Regions from separate parts of the Tardiphaga sp. P4_G1 genome, predicted to be linked through region 2. Evidence: riboswitches for the same ligand, from Rfam matches in the RefSeq annotation. Region 2 holds a riboswitch; each other region holds the start of a gene.
What was found. Region 2 has a riboswitch for cobalamin ahead of AC1DUY_RS20775 (ribonucleoside-diphosphate reductase subunit alpha). Riboswitches for the same ligand answer to the same signal wherever they lie in the genome.
Positions count from the first base shown of each region.

Region 1: it holds a riboswitch for cobalamin, as region 2 does, so the genes downstream of both, AC1DUY_RS12940 (DUF1636 family protein) here and AC1DUY_RS20775 (ribonucleoside-diphosphate reductase subunit alpha) in region 2, are expected to answer to the same signal.
Region 3: it holds a riboswitch for cobalamin, as region 2 does, so the genes downstream of both, metE (5-methyltetrahydropteroyltriglutamate--homocysteine S-methyltransferase) here and AC1DUY_RS20775 (ribonucleoside-diphosphate reductase subunit alpha) in region 2, are expected to answer to the same signal.

Region 1 is NZ_JBFUJU010000005.1:43,782-47,051, forward strand. Features, by position in the region: gene cobS (adenosylcobinamide-GDP ribazoletransferase) at 1-425, opposite strand, end outside; gene cobT (nicotinate-nucleotide--dimethylbenzimidazole phosphoribosyltransferase) at 426-1,481, opposite strand; cobalamin riboswitch at 1,581-1,771, shown strand; gene AC1DUY_RS12940 (DUF1636 family protein) at 1,881-2,330, shown strand; gene cobU (bifunctional adenosylcobinamide kinase/adenosylcobinamide-phosphate guanylyltransferase) at 2,327-2,857, shown strand; gene cobW (cobalamin biosynthesis protein CobW) at 2,858-3,270, shown strand, end outside.
Region 2 is NZ_JBFUJU010000008.1:284,491-287,760, forward strand. Features, by position in the region: gene AC1DUY_RS20775 (ribonucleoside-diphosphate reductase subunit alpha) at 1-1,398, opposite strand, end outside; cobalamin riboswitch at 1,518-1,732, opposite strand; gene AC1DUY_RS20780 (hypothetical protein) at 1,922-2,107, shown strand; gene AC1DUY_RS20785 (GlxA family transcriptional regulator) at 2,114-3,079, opposite strand; gene AC1DUY_RS20790 (HD domain-containing protein) at 3,246-3,270, shown strand, end outside.
Region 3 is NZ_JBFUJU010000001.1:608,231-611,500, forward strand. Features, by position in the region: gene metE (5-methyltetrahydropteroyltriglutamate--homocysteine S-methyltransferase) at 1-1,579, opposite strand, end outside; cobalamin riboswitch at 1,684-1,895, opposite strand; gene AC1DUY_RS03010 (peptidoglycan DD-metalloendopeptidase family protein) at 2,064-3,270, opposite strand, start outside.

The DNA.
Region 1 (3,270 bases), on a different contig from region 2:
AAGAGCGCTGCCGCGCCTGCCCAGACAGGTAATGTTGCCAGTGCCGCGATACGCAGTGCCACGCCGAGGCCGAGTGCCAGCGCCCCGTAAGTGCCGATGCGGCTGTCCTTCATGATCGCAAGGCGCTTCTCGACGGTCCAGCCCCCGCCGAAACTGTCGGCTGTGTCGGCGAGGCCGTCTTCATGCAGCGCGCTGGTCAGGGCGATGCTTGTCGTGATCGCCAGCAGGGCAGAAATCAGCGGTGACCAGAATTCGCCGGCAACGAGAAACACGATTGCGGATGCAGCGCCGATGCCGGCGCCGACCACCGGAAAATACTTCATTGCACGCGCAAGCCAGTCAGGCCCTTGCGCGTCGACAGTTGCCGGTACCGGCAGCACCGTCAGGAAACGGATCGCATTCAAAAGATGCGGATCCAGCCTCATCTAGATCTTTCCGGCCAGCACGTCGTCGAGGCTCGCAACGTCGGTCAGCATGCGCGCGGCGGCGCGGACCAACGGCACCGCAAGCAGCGCGCCGGTGCCTTCACCGAGCCGCAAGCCGAGATCGAGTAGCGGCTTGGCATCGAGCGCGTTCAGCACGATGTCATGGCCGCGTTCGGCCGAGCGGTGTGCGAAGACGCAGTAGTCGCGTGCAGCCGGGCACAGACGAACGGCGAGCAGTGCCGCGGCGCTGGAGATGAAGCCGTCGATGATCACCGGCCGCCGTTGCGAAGCTGCGCCGAGGATCGCTCCGGCCATGCCCGCGATTTCCAGTCCGCCTAATTGGGCCAGCACATCCAGTGGCGCAGTTGCGTCGCTGCGCGCTGCCGCCTTCGTGATCGCCGCGCGCTTGCGCGCCATGCCGGCATCATCCTGCCCGGCGCCAACGCCGATACAATCATTCAGGGGTGCCGGTGCGAGTCGATGAACCACCAGTGCCGAGGAGGCCGTGTTGCCAATTCCCATCTCGCCGAGCGCGATGATGTCTGCGCCGGCCTTGATCTCACCGACGGCGATTCTGAAGCCGCGCGTCAGCGCATCGGCCGCGTGCTCTGCCGTCATCGCTGGCTCGCGCGCGGCATTCGCCGTACCCATGCGGACCTTGGCGTCGATCAGCTTCGGATGGACAGGCAGTTCCGCAGCGACGCCGATGTCGATCACGCGCACACCGATGTCATTGGCCGCGGCGAAAGCATTGGCCGTGGCGCGGCCGGCCAGATAGGTCATCACCATCGCGACCGTGACCGCCGACGGATATTGCGACACGCCTTCGGCTACGAGTCCGTGATCCCCCGCGAAGACCAGCAGCACGGCATTGTCACCGCGGGGCTCGCCCGGATGCCGGATCATGCCGAGTTGCAATGCCAGCTCCTCGATTCGTCCGAGCGATCCCAGCGGCTTGGCCTTGCCGTCGATGGCGGCGCGGATTCCTGCCGCGATCTGCGGGTCAACAGGCGCAATGGCGGGCGGCTGCCACAAGGGCTGGGAATAGGCGGACATAGGGTTCCTTTTCGCGGCCTAACTGACGCAAGACGACCTGCAAGGTCAACAGGTCCGGGCGACAGTCCGTCGGCGCGGTTGACCCCGGCGCACCTGGCAGATAGCGTCTTTTACGATGGTCCTTCCGCGTGGAAGGTGAATAGGGAAGCCGGTTTGAGGCCGGCGCTGCCCCCGCAACTGTAAGCGACGAGCCCGCGCCGGTGCCACTGGGAATTCTTCAGAATTCTTGGGAAGGCGGCAACAGGCTGTGACTCGCAAGCCAGGAGACCTGCCATCACGAACTGTGCTTTGGAGGCGTCGTCGGGGCGGGGTGCACCGGACGGGAGCGAACCGACGGCCATGCTGTCGGCGCGATCCAACAAAGCTCGTAGGCCCGCGAGGGCATGAACTGAGCATGTGATGGATCACGACAGCGCCGATATCTCTGGCGAGCAAATTTCGGTCGAACCGCCGCGCCCTGTGCCGGCTGGTCCCGTTGTCGTGAGTGTGTGCATCAGCTGCAAGGCCGCCGAAACCGGCACGATCGTTGGGCCGGACATGTTCGATGCGGTGAAGGCCGCGCTCGGCGATGGCGATGCCGCCGTGATGGTGCGTCCGGTGCAGTGTCTCAGCGTCTGCAAGCGGCCAGCAACCGTCGCGGTGACGAGCCCTGATGGCTACACGTTCCTGTTCGGCGATCTGCAGACCGATAGCGGCAGCGCGGCGCTGGTGTCTTTCGTGGAGTCCTATCAGAAGGCCGACTACGGCCTGGTGCCATGGCGCGAGCGCGCCGAGGTGCTGCGCAAGGGCATGGTCGCGCGCGTGCCGCCGATGCGTTGGTCGCCTGAAGATGGGCGTGCGCCGAAATGACCGCGGTCTCCACCACGTTGGTGCTGGGCGGTGCGCGGTCCGGCAAGTCAACTTTCGCCGAGAGGCTGGTCGATGGCATCGGCCTGACCAAAGTCTATCTTGCGACTGCGACGGCCGGTGATGACGAGATGCATGCCCGCATCGCGCAGCATCGCAAGCAGCGCGGCGAAGGCTGGATCACCGTGGAAGAGCCGCTCGCGCTTGTCGATGCCCTGACGCGCGAGGCCACGGTCGGACGCGTCGTGCTGGTGGATTGCCTGACACTGTGGCTGTCGAACCTGATGTTGGCCGAGCGCGATCCAGAGATTGAAGCGAAGCGCCTCGTGCGTTTTCTCGATGTCTCGCGCTATCCGATCGTGTTCGTGTCCAACGAAGTCGGCCTCGGTCTCGTGCCGGAGACACCGCTCGGACGCGCTTTTCGCGATGCGCAGGGCCGCCTCAACCAGATCATCGCGGCCGCCGTGCCGAATGTTGCTTTCATCGCAGCCGGACTTCCGCTCTGGCTCAAGCGTTCCCAGGAGAATTGAATGTCCCGCGTTCCCGTCACCGTCCTCACCGGATTTCTCGGCGCCGGCAAGACCACGCTGCTGCGCTCGCTGCTGACCCAGGCCGATGGCCGCCGCATCGCCGTGATCGTCAATGAGTTCGGCGATGCCGGTTTCGATGGCGGTCTGGTCGAGGAATGCGCGGCAAAGGCCTGTGCGCCCGGCGATATCGTCGAGCTTACCAATGGCTGCATCTGCTGCACCGTCGCCGACGACTTCGTGCCGACCATGGATAAGCTGCTGTCGCGCGAGCGTCCACTCGATGCCATCGTCATCGAGACCTCCGGCCTCGCGCTGCCGCAGCCGCTGTTGAAGGCCTTTGCCTGGCCGGCGGTGAAGACTCGCGCCACTGTCGATGGCGTCGTCACTGTCGTCGACGCACTGGCGCTCTCTGA
Region 2 (3,270 bases):
GTCGATGTGCCAGGTTTCCAAGTAAGCGCAGACCGCGCCCTTGCGCTTGCCGCCCTGATTGACGGCGATGGCCGTATCGTTGGCAACCTTCAGGAACGGCACAACGCCCTGGCTCTCGCCATTGGTGCCCTTGATATGCGCGCCGAGACCGCGCACGCGAGTCCAGTCATTGCCGAGACCACCGGAATATTTCGCCAGCAGTGCATTGTCCTTCACCGACTTGAAGATGCCGTCGAGATCGTCGGCCACCGTGGTGAGGAAGCACGACGACAGCTGCGGCCGCTGCGTACCCGAATTGAACAACGTCGGCGTCGAGGCCATGAAGTCGAACGACGACAACAGATTGTAGAATTCGATGGCGCGGGCTTCGCGGTCGATCTCGCGCAGCGCGAGGCCCATGGCAACGCGCATGAAGAAGGCCTGCGGCAGTTCGATGCGATTGCCCTGCACATGCAGGAAGTAGCGGTCATAGAGCGTCTGCAATCCCAGGAACTGGAACTGAAGGTCCCCTTCCGGCTTCAGCGCGGCAGCGATTCGCTTGAGATCGAAGCGCGCGAGTTCGGGATCGAGCAGCTCGGCCGCAATGCCGGTCTTGATATAGGCGCCGAAATATTCGGCGTAACGCGTGGTCATGTCGGCCTGCGACGCGTGGGTCGGCGTGCCCCCGACAAAGGACAGGACTTCGGTACGCAGTTTGTCGAGGAGCAGGCGGGCGCTGACAAAGGTGTAGTTCGGCTCCTGCTCCACCAACGTGCGCGCGGCCATGATGCCGGCCAGTGCCAGCTCATCCAGCGTGATGCCGTCATAGAGATTGCGTCGGGTTTCCTCGAGCACCGGGGCGGCATCGACGCCATCAAGGCCGGCGCAGGCCTCGTTGACGATCAGCGCGAGACGCGCCGAATCGAGCGGGGCGCGGGTGCCGTTGGCGAGCGTGACATGCAGCACCGGTGCCGTGGAGACGAGCGCCGGCTTGGCTGCCAGTTCCTCGGCGCGGGTGCGAGCGCGCTCCTCGCGGTACAGCACATAGGCGCGGGCGACCTTGTGGTGCTCGCTGCGCATCAGCGCCAGCTCGACCTGATCCTGGACGTCCTCGATATGGAAGGTGCGGCCTTCACCGACGCGGCGCGTCAGCGCCGCCGCGACTTCGCCGGTCAGCTGTTCTACCGCCTCATGCACGCGGCGCGACGCCGCTGCCGTGTGGCCCTCGACCGCGAGGAAAGCCTTGGTCATGGCCACGGAAATCTTGCCCGCATCGAACGGCGACACCGTGCCGTTGCGTCGGATGATCTGCATCGAGGGTTCGCGCGCAGGCGCAGCGAGCGTTTCCGGCGACAGTTGAATCAGCGGCGCATGAGCCGCATCGCGTCCGTTGGACAAAACAGAAGATGAAGTAGGCATCGGCAAGACCCCGTGTGATGCATCAAGCAATGGGGGCTGGGGCCGAAAGGACGCTGCAAAATACACGGCGGAGATCCGCCGGCATTGCCTGCAAGCGACCGCTGGGACACCCCGCCCATGGACGTTCTGGTGTCGCGGCAGGTCTCCTGGCTCGCAGGTCAATGTCTGTTTCAGCCTTCCCGATGCTTGCGCATCAGTGACTTCAATCGAAACAGACTCACTGCTTACAGTTGCGGGGGCAGCGCCGGAATATGACGAAAAACAACGTCTTTACCGGCTTCCCTCTTAGCCACCAAGTCTTGCGACAGGGCGGACCGTGACATCTACATTTGGTGTGACCCGCGGTGTAGTGTCAAGCGGGCATTGGAGCCGAACGCAACAAATTCGGTAGGGCTGTTGGTTCAGTGGACAACCGCTTGCGTGGCGGAAACCGCGGGGTCGTTGACGGTTTCTGCACGATGCGATTCGTTGCCGCCGAGCACCGCGAAGCGCAGAACATCGTGATCAACCGATGGAGGATGCGATGCGCGACCTGATGACGACCACTGAAAGGATCAACTTCAACGCTTTCGTGGGGCACGCAGGCGCGGTCACGGCGTTCGAGACGACGGATCAGATCGCCCGGCGCCGCCTCGACGAGATGCTGAACGAAGCGCTGATGGACAGCTTTCCTGCGAGTGATCCGATTTCTTCGCTGCAGCTCGCCTGAGCAGAATCAGACCGCGCGAAAGCTGGCCCGATAGTGGCTGGGCGTCAGGCCCAGGCGTCGCACGAAGACCTGACGCATATGTTCGGCGGTGGTGAAACCGGATTCATAAGCCACCACCTTGAGCGGCAGATCGCTGCCTTCGAGACGGTTACGCGCCGTGTCGATCCGGGCGCCCTCGACAAAATCTGCCGGCGTCATCTTTGTTTCCTGCTTGAATGTCCGCGCGAAGGTGCGCGCGCTCATGCCCGCCACATCGGCCAGTTCATCCACGCTGTGTGCGTCACGCAGATGCGCCATCACATGGGCATGGACTCGCGCGATCGGCGAGTCCGGCTCGGCCGGCGGTACCAGATACGGACTGAATTGCGACTGGCCACCCTGGCGCTGCGCCACCACGACCAGACGCTTGGCCACAGCCAACGCAACGTCCGCGCCATGATCTTCCTGGACCAGCGCGAGACCCAGATCGATGCCTGCGGTGACGCCGGCTGACGTCACCAGCGCACCGTCACGACTGTAGATGCGATCGAACTCCACATGCGCTTTGGGAAAACGCAGCGCCAATAGCGGCGCGTTCTGCCAGTGCGTCGTCACCGTCTTGTCGTCAAGCAAGCCTGCATGGCCGAGCGCGAATGCCCCGGTGCAGACCGAGCCATAACGCTCCGCATGGAGCGCCGCATTGGCCAGCCACTCTGTAAGCTGCGGATCCGCCTCTGCCGTCGGCAGCCCAGGCCCGCCGGCCACCAGAACCAGATCCCAGGGTTTGTTCGCATCACTGAACGCCAGATCGGCAGATATCCGCAGGCCGTTCGATGCACGCAGCGGCGCGCAGTCTGCAGCGACAAGTGTAATGTCGTAGCCGTCGCCCGGTGCAACGAAGCCATTGGCCTCCATGAACACATCAAGCGGACCGGCTACGTCCAGCGACTGGACGCCCGGAAAGATCGCAAGAGCAACGGTCTTCATGGTGATGCTTCATTCCGACGGCGAGGACAGGCCCAAGTCATTCTGAATAGATAGTCGTCTTGCGGCAGGAAATCACGGGCGAATGGCAGCTTTGCAGGGCGCGGCGCGATTGCGAGGACACCGCCCGCCGGCGACAACGGATGCATCACAACACCCCCGCAAGGAGCATCTCATGAGCAAGACCATTGCCGGCATCA
Region 3 (3,270 bases), on a different contig from region 2:
CGAACTCGCCGTGCACCAACACATCGAGACCGATATTCTCCTGCCAGCGCACCGCCCTCGCCGTCTGGTTCTGCAGGAACGTCTTGTAGGCGGCATCGCTGAGTGTGCCCCTGACATGGGCCCCGCGTGCGTTTCTCACTTCCGCGGTCTGCGGAAACGAGCCGATGGTCGTTGTCGGGAATGCCGGCAGCTTGAAGCGTCGATGCTGTTCGGCAGCGCGCGTGGCAAAGTCACTGCCCCGACGACGCATTGTCGCGTCCACAGAGGCGACGCGTTTGGCGACCGCAAGATCGTGGATCTTCGACGATGCCAGTCGCGCAGCCGCCGCGGCGTCCGACGCGGCAAGCGTTGCAGCGACATCAGCGCGGCTGCCAGCCAGCGCTGCTCCAAGTGCGGCCAGCTCTTCCATCTTCTGGATCGAAAAAGCCAGCCAGCTTTTGACGTCCGGATCGAGATCAGTCTCAAGGCTGAGATCGATCGGCACATGTAGCAGCGAACAGGACGGCGCGAGCTCAACGCGATCCCTCCCCAGGAGATCGACCATGGGTTCCAGACTATCGAGCAGACTGGACAAATCGGACCGCCAGATATTGCGGCCATCGATCACGCCCAGCGAGAGGATCATGTCCTTCCGCGCCTTCGCAGCGACTTCATCGAACTGGTCCTGCGCGCGGACCAGATCGAGATGAAGCCCGGCGACGGGAAGCGACAGGGCCAGATCGAGGTTGTCGCCCAGCTCACCAAAATAGGTGTTCAGCATGATCCTGAGTTGCGGAACCGCTTCGGCAAAAGCCGCATATGTCTTTTGCAGCGCCTGCCGGGCCGGCGCGTCGAGATCGAGCACCAGACATGGCTCATCCAGTTGCACCCACTCGGCGCCGCTATCGGCCAATTCCCCGAGCACCTCAACATAGACGGGCAGCAATCTGTCGAGCAGTGTCACCGGATCGAATGACGCATCCGCGCTCTTGGCCAACTTCAGATAGGTCACAGGCCCGACTAGCACAGGTCGTGTCTGATAACCCAGCGATCTCGCCTCCTCGTACTCCTTGATCGGCTTGCGCGATGCGACACTGAAGGTCTGATCCTGCGCCAGTTCAGGCACCATGAAGTGGTAGTTGGTATCAAACCACTTGGTCATCTCCTGTGCTGGTACGCCTTGCGACGTGTCATGCGCATGAGAGCCGTGTGTACAGGCCTCGTCATGCGCGGCGCCTTGTGATCCACGTGCCATGGCAAAATAGGTCGCGAAGGAAACGTCTCCTCCCTTCCAGCCATAGACCTTCGGAATGGCGCCTACCATGACGCTGGTATCGAGTACCTGATCGTAGAATGAGAAGTCGTTCGACGGCATGACCGTGATCCCGAGCGACTTCTGACGCGCCCAATTTGCGGCACGCAGCCCGACGCCGACATCGATCAGCGCATTCTCGTCGATTGCACCGGACCAATAGCTTTCCAGCGCCATCTTGAGCTCACGCCGCGGACCGATCCGTGACGTTCCCAATGTAGCAACAGGAAGCGAGGACGTAGATTTGGCAGAAGACTTGGAAGAAGTAGACTTTGACACAGTAGACATGGCTTAACCCCAATGATTGGGGGCAAAAGGCCAAAGTGACACGTCTGGATTCCACGACGGCAGTCGCGGAATCGCAACCGCACCACCGGGACACCCCGCCCGAGGACGTTTATGTTGTCGAGGCAGGTCTCCTGGCTCGCGGGTCAATGCTGCTGTCCGGCCTTCCCAAAACCTTTGCAGGTCTCAGTGACTTTAATGGACAGCGGCTCACCGCTTACAGTTGCGGGGGCAGCTCCGGCCTTGGCTTAACGCCTCACCGGCTTCCCTCTTAGCTTCGGGCAAACCTTCCCGAAGAACCACGACATGTTCACATATGGGCAACATCGCGCGGCAGTCAACCGAGCTTGCGTGCGCAAGCTGCCCACTCGCAGCAGCGCGTCGAAGATTCCGGAGCTGGAGTGGGCCGCAGCCCCGGGATCAAACGTATCAAGCCCGGCACGAGGCCGGGCTTGCTTAAATGCGAACTACACTTCGTGGATTGCGCTTACGCCCCGTTGAGGAACTGCAGCGGATCGACCGGCGACGAGCCCTTGCGGATCTCGAAGTGAAGCTGCGGCGAAGTAACCTCACCGGACTGGCCGGACTTGCCGATCACCTGACCGCGCTTGATGGTCTCGCCACGCTTCACCATCAGCTCACTCGCATGGGCATATGCGGTGACGTAGCCGTTGGAGTGACGAACGAGGACCAGATTGCCGTAACCCTTCAGCTCGTTGCCGGAATAGGCAACGACGCCATCTTCGGCAGCCTTGATCGGCGTGCCTTCCGGCACGGCGACGTTGATGCCGTCGTTGGACTTGCCATTGGTCTTGGCGCCGTAGCCTGTGACCACGCGGCCGCGCACCGGCCAACGGAACGTCGGCAAAGCGCCGGTTGCGTCAGCGGCTTTAGTCGGCGATTCCGGCGCGGTTTCTTCAGGCGTCGTCGTGGCACTTGCCAGACGGGCCTTCTGTGCGGGCTCGGCAGACGCAACACGGGCCACGGCAGCGGACGTGACCGCGCCAGCCGGAGCGGCCGTCACGGCTGCGACGGGCGCAGCGAGCGGCGCTGCTACAGGAGCTGCATTGGCCGTACGCGCGCCGGGTACCGTGATCTTGGAGCCAAGCTTCAATTGGGCAGTCGGCGCCAGACCATTGGCGCGCGCGAGTTCGGCGACCGGCACGTTGTTCCGGCGCGAGATGCTCATCAGCGTATCGCCGCGATTGACGAAATGCATGGTCGATGCGCCGACGGCAGGTTTGCTCGCAGCAGCGGCAACGGCCGGAGTTGCCGCAGCGCCCTGGCGCGGAATGATCAGCGACTGGCCGGGCGACAGCGCGCGCGGACCCTTGTAGCCATTGGCCTGCAGGATCGCGGCCGACGAGACGTTGTAGCGCTTCGCCAGACCGTCGAGCGTGTCGCTGGTGCCGACGATGATCGAGGTGCCGCCATCACGGGCAAGGCCGTTGGTCGCTGCAACCGAGCGCGGCGCCGTGGAGCCGGTGGTTTCGATCGGCGCGCGTGCGGGCGGCGGCGTATACATACCGTTGCCGCCCCCGCTGACGGGAGCAGCCGACGCAACCGGACGGGCTGTCGGATAGGACTGCGGCGCCGAGATCGGCGGCGGCAAAGGCTGGGATTGATACTGCGGCTGCGGATTATAGGCCGGACGCTGATACTGCGGCAGTTCCTGGCGCTCGACCGGCGCACGT